DNA from 4 places in the Companilactobacillus paralimentarius genome. Region 1 is predicted to be linked to each of the others. Evidence: predicted binding sites of a transcription regulator. Region 1 holds the regulator's gene; each other region holds the start of a gene.

What was found. The regulator NrdR, encoded in region 1, represses ribonucleotide reductase genes. The targets are predictions, from matches to a motif close to ACACNATATATNGTGT.
Region 2: nrdH (glutaredoxin-like protein NrdH) is a predicted target of NrdR. The motif match lies at 1,429-1,444, and genes of this name have one in related genera.
Region 3: nrdD (anaerobic ribonucleoside-triphosphate reductase) is a predicted target of NrdR. The motif match lies at 2,164-2,179, and genes of this name have one in related genera.
Region 4: nrdJ (ribonucleoside-triphosphate reductase, adenosylcobalamin-dependent) is a predicted target of NrdR. The motif match lies at 1,673-1,688, and genes of this name have one in related genera.

The regions. Positions count from the first base shown of each region.
Region 1 is NZ_OY724131.1:931,627-934,847, reverse strand. Features, by position in the region: gene ACI6PB_RS04335 (DnaD domain protein) at 1-1,028, opposite strand, end outside; gene nrdR (transcriptional regulator NrdR) at 1,046-1,519, opposite strand; gene coaE (dephospho-CoA kinase) at 1,541-2,134, opposite strand; gene mutM (DNA-formamidopyrimidine glycosylase) at 2,131-2,958, opposite strand; gene polA (DNA polymerase I) at 2,973-3,221, opposite strand, start outside.
Region 2 is NZ_OY724131.1:55,503-58,723, reverse strand. Features, by position in the region: gene ACI6PB_RS00235 (guanylate kinase) at 1-118, opposite strand, end outside; gene ACI6PB_RS00230 (hypothetical protein) at 203-412, shown strand; gene ACI6PB_RS00225 (LVIS_2131 family protein) at 606-1,232, opposite strand; gene nrdH (glutaredoxin-like protein NrdH) at 1,503-1,733, shown strand; gene nrdI (class Ib ribonucleoside-diphosphate reductase assembly flavoprotein NrdI) at 1,736-2,110, shown strand; gene nrdE (class 1b ribonucleoside-diphosphate reductase subunit alpha) at 2,091-3,221, shown strand, end outside.
Region 3 is NZ_OY724131.1:2,486,233-2,489,453, forward strand. Features, by position in the region: gene nrdD (anaerobic ribonucleoside-triphosphate reductase) at 1-2,063, opposite strand, end outside; gene ACI6PB_RS12270 (pentapeptide repeat-containing protein) at 2,355-2,990, opposite strand.
Region 4 is NZ_OY724131.1:728,498-731,718, forward strand. Features, by position in the region: gene ACI6PB_RS03400 (hypothetical protein) at 1-1,333, shown strand, start outside; gene nrdJ (ribonucleoside-triphosphate reductase, adenosylcobalamin-dependent) at 1,716-3,221, shown strand, end outside.

The DNA of each region.
Region 1 (3,221 bases):
TTTCTCAAAGCATTAGATTCTACTGTACCAGTAAAACCACCGCTCTTTTGTTTTTGAGCTGCTAAAAATTCGGCAGGACGCAAAGAACGAGCTTGCTTTAACAACAATTGATCGGCACGATTCAATTGTCCGTCAGTTTGCTCAGCTGGTTCCGTTTCTGTATTAGCTTGCTGTTTAACTGAAATATTAGCATTCTTTTCAAAACGATCTTGTACTGCTTTTTTCAGACGTGCGGGATCGATCTTGTTATTGACGATATCACAAGTTTTACCAATTAAATCAATCAATGTAATCTCATCTAAGCCATAAAATGCATGAAGATTTAAAATTAATTCCTGATTTTCCAGCAGATTATCAGGATGAATTCTGAATAACTGTTGAATCCGATCCGAGATTAGTTCCCAATCTAATTGAGGAATCTCTTCTTCATTCAACGACGGTTTTTTATTGTCTGTATTATTTATTTCAAAACTATCTTGGGTATTCTTTACTTCAGTTGGCGTATTGATCAAATCACTATTACTTAATTGGAAAACTTCCAAAAAGTCTTTTGTTATCTCATGTGAATTTTGCAAGATCAAATCTGAATGTGTGTATTTATCGGCCAATAAATGATACTTGCTCTCACCAACTTGCTCATAAAGGAAAATACTCATCAAATCGTCTTTAAAAAATTCATCTGGTGACAACGGTTCAAAAAGTTGATAGATATAGTAAGGTCCTAAGCTATCTTTCTTTTGATAGGTCCTAATTAATCCTAGGGCCTCCGTCTTGATCCGTGCCTCATAAAATCGTTTCAAATCAATACCAAGTAAACTCATTAATTCAGCATGGCTTTTTCTTTGCGTGACGACTTCTTTATTAGGCAATTTTTCCCACAGCAACAAGTACAAACTGAAAGCCTCAGTACCTAAAATGGGCAAATATAAGTCAGTCAAAACATGACGATCATCATCATTTAAATGACCACTTGGCAAACACCAATAACCGACTAAAGGTGTAAATTTATCTGATTCAAAATTACTCACGGACACCAATACTCCCCTTACTTCTTATCAATTTTCTTGCCATTGGACATCATTTCCTGAACCTCTTCCATAAATCCATTCATGTCCTTAAATTCACGATAAACACTAGCAAAACGAATATAAGTCACGTCATCAACTTTGGACAAAATTCTCATGACGTGTTCACCAATTAATTGTGAGCGAACCTCACTTTCACCTGTTGATCTTATCTCGTTTTCTACTTTATCGACGATACTATTCATTTGATCCATCGTTACAGGACGTTTTTCAGCAGCACGAACTAAACCACGTAATAACTTTTCGCGGCTGAATTCCTCTCTGTTGCCATTCTTTTTGATAACCAACAATGGTGATTTTTCTAATCTTTCAAACGTTGTGAACCGTGTTCCACAGTATTCACACTCACGTCTTCTTCTAATGGCACGTCCTTCATCACTGGGACGACTGTCAATAACTTTTGATGAATCATGATGACAATGCGGACAAATCAAAATTCCAGCCTCTTTTCCAAATTAAAGTTGTGGTATTAACCGACTAAACTCATCCTGAAGATGTGCTAAATCTTCTGAATTATCAATCACAAAGTCGGCACGCTCTTTTTTCTCGTACATCGACATCTGCGAATTGATTTGTTCCAAAGCAACTTCCTTACTTAAAGCGTTTCGTCTCATCAATCGATGCAATTGAATTTGCGGCTCGACATAGACACTGATCACACCATCAAAGTAATTTTGATAATTGCCTTCAAACAATAATGGTATTTCAAAAATGGAGATTGTTTTTTCAGTTGATCTTTTAACTTCAGCAACCGTTTGTAAAATTTCTTTTTTTATCAAAGGCCTCGTTATTTTATCCAACTTATCTAACTCATCTCTATCGCTGAAAACAATCGAACTTAATTTTCGACGATTAAGATTTCCATCGGGCAATAAAACTTGCTCACCAAACTGTTGGGTAATCTGTTTTAAACCTAAGGTTCCGACCTTGACCACGTCTCGAGCAACATAATCAGCATCGTATACGATGAATTTATTATGTCTAAATAAATTTAAAACGGTTGATTTACCAGAGGCAATCCCTCCAGTCAAACCATAAATCTTACTCATTTTACTACCTGGCACTTTGGACAAAAATGCGTACCACGACCTCCGACCTTGATCTTCACAATCTCAGTACCGCATCTTGGACAAGGTGTTCCTTCTTTTCCATAAACTTTTAAATTATTTTGCATGTTACCCTTGTGGCCTGTAGCATCCACATAGGTTCTAATTGACGAGCCACCAGCAGCAATTCCCTTATCCATCTCTTGATTAGAAGCCTCAATAATTTTTTGAATATCTTCATCACTAAGGTGATTAGCTGGCGTCTCAGGGTGCAATTTAACTTGCCAGAGAACTTCATCAACATAAATATTTCCTAGACCACTCATAACACTTTGATCTAACAAGACGGTCTTAATATCCTTATGATGACGCATAACTCTTGGCTTTAAATTTTGAAAAGTAAATTCAGTTGATAATGGCTCTGGCCCCAATTTTTTAAGCGACTTATTTTCTGATAATTCATCAGTGTTCCACAACTGCATACGACCGAATTTACGAACATCATTATAAATCATCTTTTGACCATTATCCAAAGTAAAGATAGCATGCGAATGCTTATCAATTGCACTTGGATCAGCTGAAATACGATACTTACCTTCCATTCTCAAATGACTAATAATTGTATAACCATTATCTAAATGAATCAATAAAAATTTTGCTCGACGACCAACATCACTGATAGTTGCTCCCGTAACAAATTCAACAAATTGATCCACATCACCAGTTATCAAATCAGGATAACGAATCTCAACATGAGTTATCTTTCTACCCTTCACTTGAGCAATTAAACTGCGTCTGACAGTCTCTACTTCTGGCATTTCTGGCATTTTATCACCTACTATTATTTAGCTTCGTACCAAGTCTTTCCATGAGCCGTTTCAACTTTCAACGGTACATCCAGTTTAACCGCTGAATCCATTACACTTGGAACTAATTTTTCTAAAGTTGCGATTTCTGAAACTGGAGCTTCAAAAATCATTTCATCATGTACTTGTAAAAGCAAATTAGCTTGTAAACTTTCTTTAACCAGCATTTTTTGCATATTAATCATGGCTACTTTAATAATATCAGCAGCACTACCTTGTATTGG
Region 2 (3,221 bases), 880 kb from region 1:
GTAATCTAGTAGTGTGAGTGATGACACTTGGTATACGATAAGTATTTTTCAAATATTTGCTAATGGTAGTCTTGCCGGTACCACTTGCACCGGTAATTACAATAATTTTTTTATCCATTATAGAACCCCTATGTTTGAAATATTTCTTCTACTATATTAATATACTAGTCTGTTAAGTAATTAATCCGAGGAGATTTTACATATGAAAATAGAAGATTTAAAGGTTGGAACTGTTTACGACTGCTCCGTTGATGAAGATATGGATTACCCATTCCAAGGCAAAGTTGAAAAAATTTACGAGCACTCTGCTTTAATGGAAATTGTAAAAAATGATCCTAAAGATAATGCTAATAAAACTGAATTAAACAACAAGATTGTTGTAAGTATCAAGAAAATCAAAAAAGCTAAGTAATTATAAAATATCAATTTTTTCAAATAAAGAGCGGATATGACATATTCCGCCTATGAGCATTAAGGAAAATAGGAGCAGGTAATCGTACTCGATTACTTGCTCCTATTTGTTTTGAACGGAAAAGACATATTATGTTCCGCGTTCATATTGCCATATTTAATTAATAAAGTTGTTATATCTCAAACTGTTTTCTTTATTTTTCAACATTAATAAATGAACTAGCAGGTACTCTTAAGACACGATATTCCATCGCAAAACGGTTGGCCTTTAAGCCTAAACCATTTCTGAAATTATTCTTATACTTAGCCTGCATTGTTATAACATAAGCATCCTGATACTTAGAATCAAGTTTCTTAATTTTCTTAACTGGCCAATTCAAACGCAATCCAGAAACAGTAAATGGTAATGTTGCATCCGAGACAGTAGCATTTTGACTCGAGACCGTATATTTAGAATTATTCAACCAATATTGATAAACATCTGTTGATGAACTAGATTCCTGCTTATTAATTTTAACGTAATAGCCTTGTCCATCGTTCGTTGTCTGAACGATCATCGGATTATATTTGTAACTAACGACAATGTTATCCTTATCATTCAAATCAACCTTGGTAAATAAGCTAGTGTATAACATCCCACTAACAGCTAAAATGACGACAACAATTTCCAATAGATCTGTTAAAATTGTTACTCCAGTAATTTTCTTCTTTTGTTGAACAAGAATTTTTAAATGACGATTTCTAATATTAAATACAACAAAGATTAATAGTGCAATTACAATAATCCATGCAATAATTCCCACAAAATTCCAAGAACTCATAGTTTTCTCCCAACTAAATTAATTGTCTTAAACACTTCATAACTTTATAATAGTCATTACGCTAATTTTACCACGAATCGAAAAAATATTTGAAATTGAGATACAAAACGGTCAAAATTGTGTGGGCACATACGTTTGTCGATTTTTTATAATGACAGTATAACCACGCCATATCGTGTATTGGCCGTTATGTCGAATACTATATATTGTGTTTAATATTTCAAATGATTATACTAATTGGGAATAGCAAGTTGAAAGGAGTTAATCACTATGAATAACGTAATCGTATATAGCAAGAACAACTGTATGCAATGCAAAATGACTAAGAGATACTTAAAGGAGCACAACGTTTCCTTTGAAGAAAGAAATATCAATCAAGATCCAGAATACCTAGACCTTTTAAAACAACAAGGTTTTAAGAGCGTCCCTGTCGTTATGAACTCTGTCAGCGATCCTATCGTCGGTTTTCGCCCAGACAGTCTTAAAGACCTTGTAGGTTAATCATGAAAAAAATAGCTTATTATTCTATCACCGGACAAACTAGAAGGTTCGTTAATAAACTAGGAATAGATGGATATGAAATAACCGACGCCGACCCCTTTTACCAAATGGGTCGGCCATTTATTCTTATCGTACCTGCTTATGATGACGACATGATGGATCCTGTAATCGACTTTTTACAGTATAAAGATAACGCACAAAACTGTATTGGCGTCGCTGGTGGTGGCAATCGTAACTTCAATACTTTATATAACCACACCGCAAAAGATATTGCCCATGGATTAGACGTTCCGGTTGTCTTTGAATTTGAATTCAATGGTACTCAAAAAGACGTCGAAAACTTTAAGAAAGTAGTGAATGAAATTGGGATTAAATAACCTAGATGTAACCAAACTTCATTATTTTAAATTGAATAATGAAATCAACATCCCCGTAGATGATAAGATTCCGCTTAACAAGGATAAAGAAGCCGTTAAAGCTTTCTTCACTGAAAATGTTGAGCCAAATACTAAGAAGTTTGCTTCCTTCAAGGATCACATTAACTATCTAATCGATAACAATTTTATTGAAAAAGAAGTTATCGACGAATACCCACATGAATTCGTGGCTAGTCTTTATGATTACTTATTAGATCAACATTTCCAATTTCAATCTTTTATGGCTGCATATAAGTTTTATAACCAATATGCCCTAAAGACTAATGATGGTGATCTCTATCTTGAAAATTACGAGATGAGAATTCTTTTTAATGCCCTTTTGTATGCCCATGGAGATCAAGCCTTGGCTAAGAGTTTAGCCACTGAAATGATTGCTCAACGTTATCAACCTGCAACACCTTCATTCTTAAATGCTGGTCGTAAGCGCCGTGGAGAATACGTTTCTTGTTTCTTATTACAAGTAACAGATGATATGAACAGCATTGGTAGAACAATCAACAGTGCCCTTCAATTGTCACGAATCGGTGGTGGTGTCGGTATAACATTATCCAACCTACGTGAATCAGGTTCACCAATTAAAGGCGTTGATAACTCTTCATCTGGTGTGCTACCAGTTATGAAGTTGTTGGAGGACAGTTTCAGTTACAGTAATCAATTAGGCCAAAGACAAGGTGCTGGTGCTGTTTATTTGAACGTCTTCCATCCTGACATCATCGACTTTCTGTCTGCTAAAAAAGAAAATGCTGATGAAAAGGTCCGTGTTAAGACTCTTTCATTAGGTGTTATCGTGCCTGATAAGTATTACGAATTGGTTCGTAACAACGAAGACATGTATCTCTTTAGCCCTTATTCAGTTGAAAAAGTTTACGGCATTCCTTTCTCATATGTTGATATTACTAAAGAATACGACAATATGGTCAAAGACGACCGTATCAAAAAATATAAGATTGAAGCTCGTGAGCTAGAAGACGAAATCAGTAAGTTACAGCAAGAATCAGGCTATCCTTACGTCTTGAACATTGATACCGTTAACCGTGACAACCCTATAGAC
Region 3 (3,221 bases), 1.1 Mb from region 1:
TGAGGATTGCCTAAATATCCACAAGTTCTCTTAACAACATCGCAAAATTGTGGATCATGATTGCCACACTCCGGACAAACAAAACCACGGGCAGTAGCATTGAATTCACCTTTGAAACCACACTTGAAACACTGATCAATCGAAGTATTGGTTCCCAGATAGCCAACGTGATCATAAGCCCAATCCCAGACTGCTTCTAATGCCTTAGGATTTTGACGTAAATTAGGGTACTCACAGTAATGAATAAATCCACCCGATGCATATTTAGGAAAGACTTCTTCAAAAGTTAATTTCTCAAATGGATTAGGGTGCTTGCGTACATCATAATGGAAACTATTAGTGTAATATTCTTTCTCCGTTATGTTAGGAATAGACCCAAATTTTTCCAAATCATCGCGACAAAATGTATCAGTCAACGATTCTGCCGGCGTGGAATAAAGGCTATAATGATAACCACTTTCTTTAGCCCACTGTGAACATTTATCATGTAAGGCTTTAACAATTTTCTCTGCAAAGTCATGTGCTGCTTGATTGTTCTCCCACTTATCGCCGAAAAAGGCCGTACATACCTCATATAAACCAATATAGCCTAAAGATACCGTTGCACGTTCGTTCTTGAATAACTCATCAATACTATCAGTTTTCTTTAGACGTTTACCAAAGGCACCATACATATACAATAGTGGTGCATTCTCTGGTTTAGCTTGCTTAGTACGTTCGATACGATAAGCTAGGGCAGTATGACAAATCTGCATTTTTTCCTCAAATATTTCCCAAAATAAATCGGAATTACCTTGAGATTCTAAAGCAATTCTAGGTAAATTAACCGTTACAACGCCGAGATTCATTCTACCTGAATTAACTTCTTTGCCATTTTCATCCTTCCAACCTTGTAAGAAAGAACGGCATCCCATTGGAGTTTTAAAACTACCTGTAATTTCTTTGATCTTGTCATACATCAACAAATCAGGATACATCCGTTTAGTTGAACATTCGAGTGCTAAAGTTTTGATATCGTAATTAGGATCACCAGGGTTCAAATTCAAACCACGTTTAATAGTAAAAGTTAACTTAGGAAAAATGGCTGTCCGATGTTCCTTACCTAGTCCCTTAATTCTGATTTCCAAAATTGATTTTTGAATAGCACGTTCGATCCAACTTGTTCCCAAACCAAAATTAATCGTCGTAAAAGGCGTTTGCCCTTGAGATGAATAAAGAGTATTGATTTCGTACTCCAAGGCTTGCATAGCATCATAAATATCCTTACGCGTCTTTTCTTGAGCAAATTCAACTTGCTTATCTTCTGCAATCCATTTACGCGCATCTTTGAGATGCTTTTGATAATTTATCTCCGCATACGGTGCCAACAATTGATCAATACGATTAGCCGAACATCCACCGTATTGAAGTGAGGCTACATTCGCGATAATTTGAGACATTTGTGCAGTTGCAGTTTGAATAGAACGTGGTGAAGATACCCAGGCATTTCCAATTTTAAAACCATTACTCAGCATTTCATCAAAATCGATCAAACAGCAATTAGTTTCTGGCGTAACTGGTGAATAATCCAAATCATGCCAATGAATATCACCACGTAAATGTGCTTTGGCAACCAACTCTGGCAACATTTTTAATCCCATAGCACGACTGGCAACACCAGCTTCCAGATCACGTTGTGTATTGAAAATATTACTATCCTTGTTAGCATTCTCATGTACAACATCCTCATTACGATTAAATAAACGCTCAATATTTAATTGAACATTGGTTGCACGTGAAAATTTATCTTGATCCGCTTGAAAATAACGTTCATACGTCTCTGCTTGTTCTTCCATGTCATTATCATTCAAAACACGAAAAATAAGCCCATGAATTTGAGTAGTTGTTAAAAGTTTCAAATCAGCAAAGCGAGAGACTAATTCAGAAATCACTATATCTTTTTGTTGAGAATTCAATTGGAGTTGATCCAAAACAAATTCTATTTTATAGGGATAAAAATTAGTCACTGTCCCACTTCTTTTTTCTACAGGAATGGAAACTAATTTTTGCAATTTGGTAATCATATTCTTCCCCCTAGTTATTAAATACTGATATCATTTTACAAAATTATAACAAAAAAAATAAGACTACTAAATACCAGATGTTGTGATATATAGCACATTAGTACAACATATGGTAGTCTTATTTCGAATTTTGAGAAATCATCATTTGAGCCTATTCACAAATCGTCGTTACATTAATCAAAATGATTGCCAGCTCAAATGATTGGATTTGTTCAATAAAATATTCCTATATTAGATATATAGCGTTGTAGTGGTTACTTTTATCGATTCTAGGATAGATAATAATTTTTTTCAATATTTAATCACTAATCCTAAAAAATAGCGGGCAAAAAAATTGGCTTGATCACTATTAACTTTAAGTCCTTTAGCCGAAAATTCATCAATATCAATCGATTCAAAGCGACAACTGCTAAAATCAATCCCTTTAAGTTCAGTTCCCAATAGATTCATTTTATTCAGTTCACAATTATCAAAAATAGTCTTCTTCAATTTATTTTCATTAAAACTAACATCTTTTAAGCTGGTATTAATAAAATTGACATTTTTCAGATTCATTCGATTAAGAACCGACATATCCATCAAACAATTATTGAATTCAACATTATTTAAATACGACTGATCAAGATTGGTTCCAACTAATTTACAATTACGAAACTCAACTCGATACAAACTAGCCTCATCTAGTGTGCAATTAGATAGATCGCATCCCTTAAAAATCACATCAGTTAATTCAATTTTTTCAAACTGGCAATTACTAAAAGTCATATGATCAAAAATTGTTTTTTCAATCATAGGATGTCTGATTTCCTGATCTTCTAGAAACTCTCCCTTTAACAATCGATTGGTTAAGTAAAAGTCTTCCTCTTCATAAATATCAAAAAAAGATCCTTTTTCTAAATAATCTTCTACAATTTTAGGCTGAATCATCGACTACACCTCTTTCAACTAGCATCTTACCAGATATCCCTTTTGAAAAAATTAGAGAAAAAAGCGGTCTATTTGAATCCTTTCGCACCCAATATTATTGAATTTACGTAATTTAAACTTAGAATCCGTCTCCTCAACACTATAAATTAAATAATTTAATTTAAAATTAATTATTTATTTTTAAAATCCCATTATTGAGGCTTTTCTTCAAACTTTCAACACAAACATCTG
Region 4 (3,221 bases), 200 kb from region 1:
AAATTACGCCACAGTAAATCGTGCTTTTAACTGGGGTAGTTTGTTGCTGGCTCTGTTATTTGTAGGAGTAGCTGGTTATTTTCTAGTTAAAATTAGTGACCGAAATAAAAAGCTCAATTGGGCACTTCTTTTAGTAATGCTGGGTATTTTCATGATAGTGGCGACGTCCTGGATTTTAGTTGTACCGAAGACGCAATTGAGCGATTTTGGTAATTTTTGGACGCGAGTACCAGGACTTCAACATGGAGCTAAACTTTATCGAACCGATAATGATTATTTTTCGCGTTTTGCTTATCAATCAGGATATATGGTTTATGTATTGGGAGTTGTGAAGATTTTTGGTTATCATATTTTTGCAATTCAATTTTTAAATGTAATTTATCAAGCTCTAATTTTACTTTTCACATATTTGTTAGCCGTGAAAATTTTTGAAAATATTAAAGTGACGCGTTTAGCAGTATTGCTATTGATGAATGACCTTGATTGGTTTGCACTGAATAGTCAAGCCAGTAATCAATACTTAGGTTCACTATGTTATTTATTAACATTCTATTTGATTATGCAAGATAAACTTTGGGCATACATTTTGTCAGGGGTAACTTTGACGATTGGTTGTCTGATTAGACCGATTGGACCAGTAATTGTAGCGGGAATTGTGGTCTTTGCAATACTCTATACAATGTTTGAAAAAAACAAATTCAATTATCGAAAACCTTTGAAAATTTTGTTATCATTGCTGATTTATCTAGCACTATTTTCTTTGGCAGGTTGGGGAATTAAAGCTTCTGGACTCAATGCTTATGGATTGTCTAATTATGATCCTGAATGGAAATTTGTTACCGGATTGAACTATCAATCCAATGGGACTTATTCACCTGATATGGATCGGTTAATTGATGCAAGCAAGCCACGTAAGGTTATGAGTAAGAAGGAAAAAGCGGCTTTGCACCAAGAAATAAATTATTTAAATAAAAATAATAAGTGGTTGAGTTTATTTATCAACAAGGTCGGTGGATTATGGTCGCAACGTACTATGGCTACTAATTTTACAGGTTACAATCAGAATCACTCGGCCAAGACGGTTGATCGAATTGATTATTTAGCTTATGTTGGCTCGATTATTTTAATAATCTTTTCATGGATAGGATCGTTTAGCTTATTCAAAACAAAATTCAGCAATAATATATATTTATTGTTGCTACCAATGTTAGCATTTGCGGCTGCGCAATTGTTGATTGAAGTTCAGGGAAGATATCGGATTGAATTTTTACCAGTCATCGCAATTTTAGCGAGTTTAGGATTGTATCAATTTTTTATTAAAAAAGATGTTTAGAATTAAAAAACTATCTGGTCAAATGGCTGGATAGTTTTTTTTTGTAAAAAAATTTATGGTCTCAATCGCCAATCTGACAGTTAATTGACCAAGTCAAGGGAAAAATTTGAGTCGGACTACTTGAAATTTAGAGCTGACTTTAAATTAAAAAAATCATTGCTAAGCAAACTTGAGAGATATTAGAATAGTAATTGCGACTTTGAATTTTTAATTATGAATTAAAATCCAAATTGGATATTTTTAATTTTGAAATTGCCTAAATATCAATACGCAAAAATATTTCTAAAATGTCAATAGAAATAGTTGAACACTATATATTGTTATCACAAGGAATTAAAGGTACTATATATAGTGTTATTTCAAATGTGTGGAGTGAATATTAATGAATACGATTAATAAAATTATTTTATCAGATGACTTTATCGACGAAGTCAAAAAAACAATTAAACCCCACTGGGGTGAGTTAGGTTGGGTTACTTATAAACGTACTTACGCTCGTTGGATCCCAGAACTTGGACGTACTGAAAATTGGTCAGAAACAGTTAAACGTGTTATCGAAGGAAATATCAATCTTGATCCACGTTTGAAGGATGATTCATTAACCGATGAACAATATGCCGGCTTGGTTAATGAAGCTAAGAGTCTTTATAAATTGGTTTATGGTTTAGCTGCAACACCATCAGGTAGAAACCTTTGGATTTCTGGAACTGAATATCAACATCGCAATGGTGATGCTTTAAACAATTGTTGGTTTGTTGCCATCAGACCACAAAAATATGGCGATAGTCATATCGTACCTTCTTACTTGAAGCAGGATCAATTAGCTGTTTCAATGCCATTCTCATTTATGTTTGATCAATTGATGAAGGGTGGCGGTGTTGGTTTCTCTGTTGTACCAAGCAACATGAAATTGATGCCTGTTGTTGATAACAAAGTTAATTTAACTGTTCTTATTGGCAAAGAGAGCGCCTCATATGATGATTCAATTGCAGCCGGTGCTGTTGACCGCGATGAATGGTTAAAGAGCCATGAGCTTGAAAATACACGTAATTATGAACTTCCTGATACTCGTGAAGGTTGGGTAGTTGGAAATGCTAATATGATCGATGCTCACTTTAACGATACTAATGACGGTTTGAAAGATGTTGTTTTAGATATTACTAAGATTCGTGCTAAAGGTGAAAAGATCAAAGGTTTTGGTGGAACAGCTTCAGGTCCTGTTCCTTTGATTGAAATGTTCTTTGATATCAACGAAGTTTTGAACAATGCCGTTGGTAGAAAATTAACATCCGTTGACTGTACTGATATGGGTAATTTGATTGGTAAGACAGTTGTTGCTGGTAATGTTCGTCGTTCAGCTGAGTTAGCTTTAGGTGGCGCTACTGACGATGACTTTATCACTATGAAACAAGATCAAAAGAAACTTTACCATCACCGTTGGGCTTCAAATAACAGTGTTGCTGTTGATTCGAAGTTCAATAAGTATGCCCCAATTGCTGATTCTATTACTCACAATGGTGAACCAGGAATCGTTAATCTAGAATTATCACGTAACTATGGTCGTGCCATTGATGGGTATCAACCAGGTATCGATGATGGTGTTGAAGGGACTAATCCTTGTGGTGAAATTTCTTTGAGCAATGGCGAACCATGTAACTTATTTGAAGTCTTTCCATTGATTGCTCAAGAACAAGGTTGGTCATTGGAAGAAGCCTTTGAATTAGCAGCTAGATATACCAAACGTGTTACATTTAGCAGTTATGATTGGGAAGTCTCAAGAACTGTAATTCAAAAGAATCGTCGTATCGGAGTTTCAATGTCTGGTATTCAAGACTGGATTTTGACAACCTTCGGTAATCGTGTTGTGACTGGTTTTGAAACTGCCACA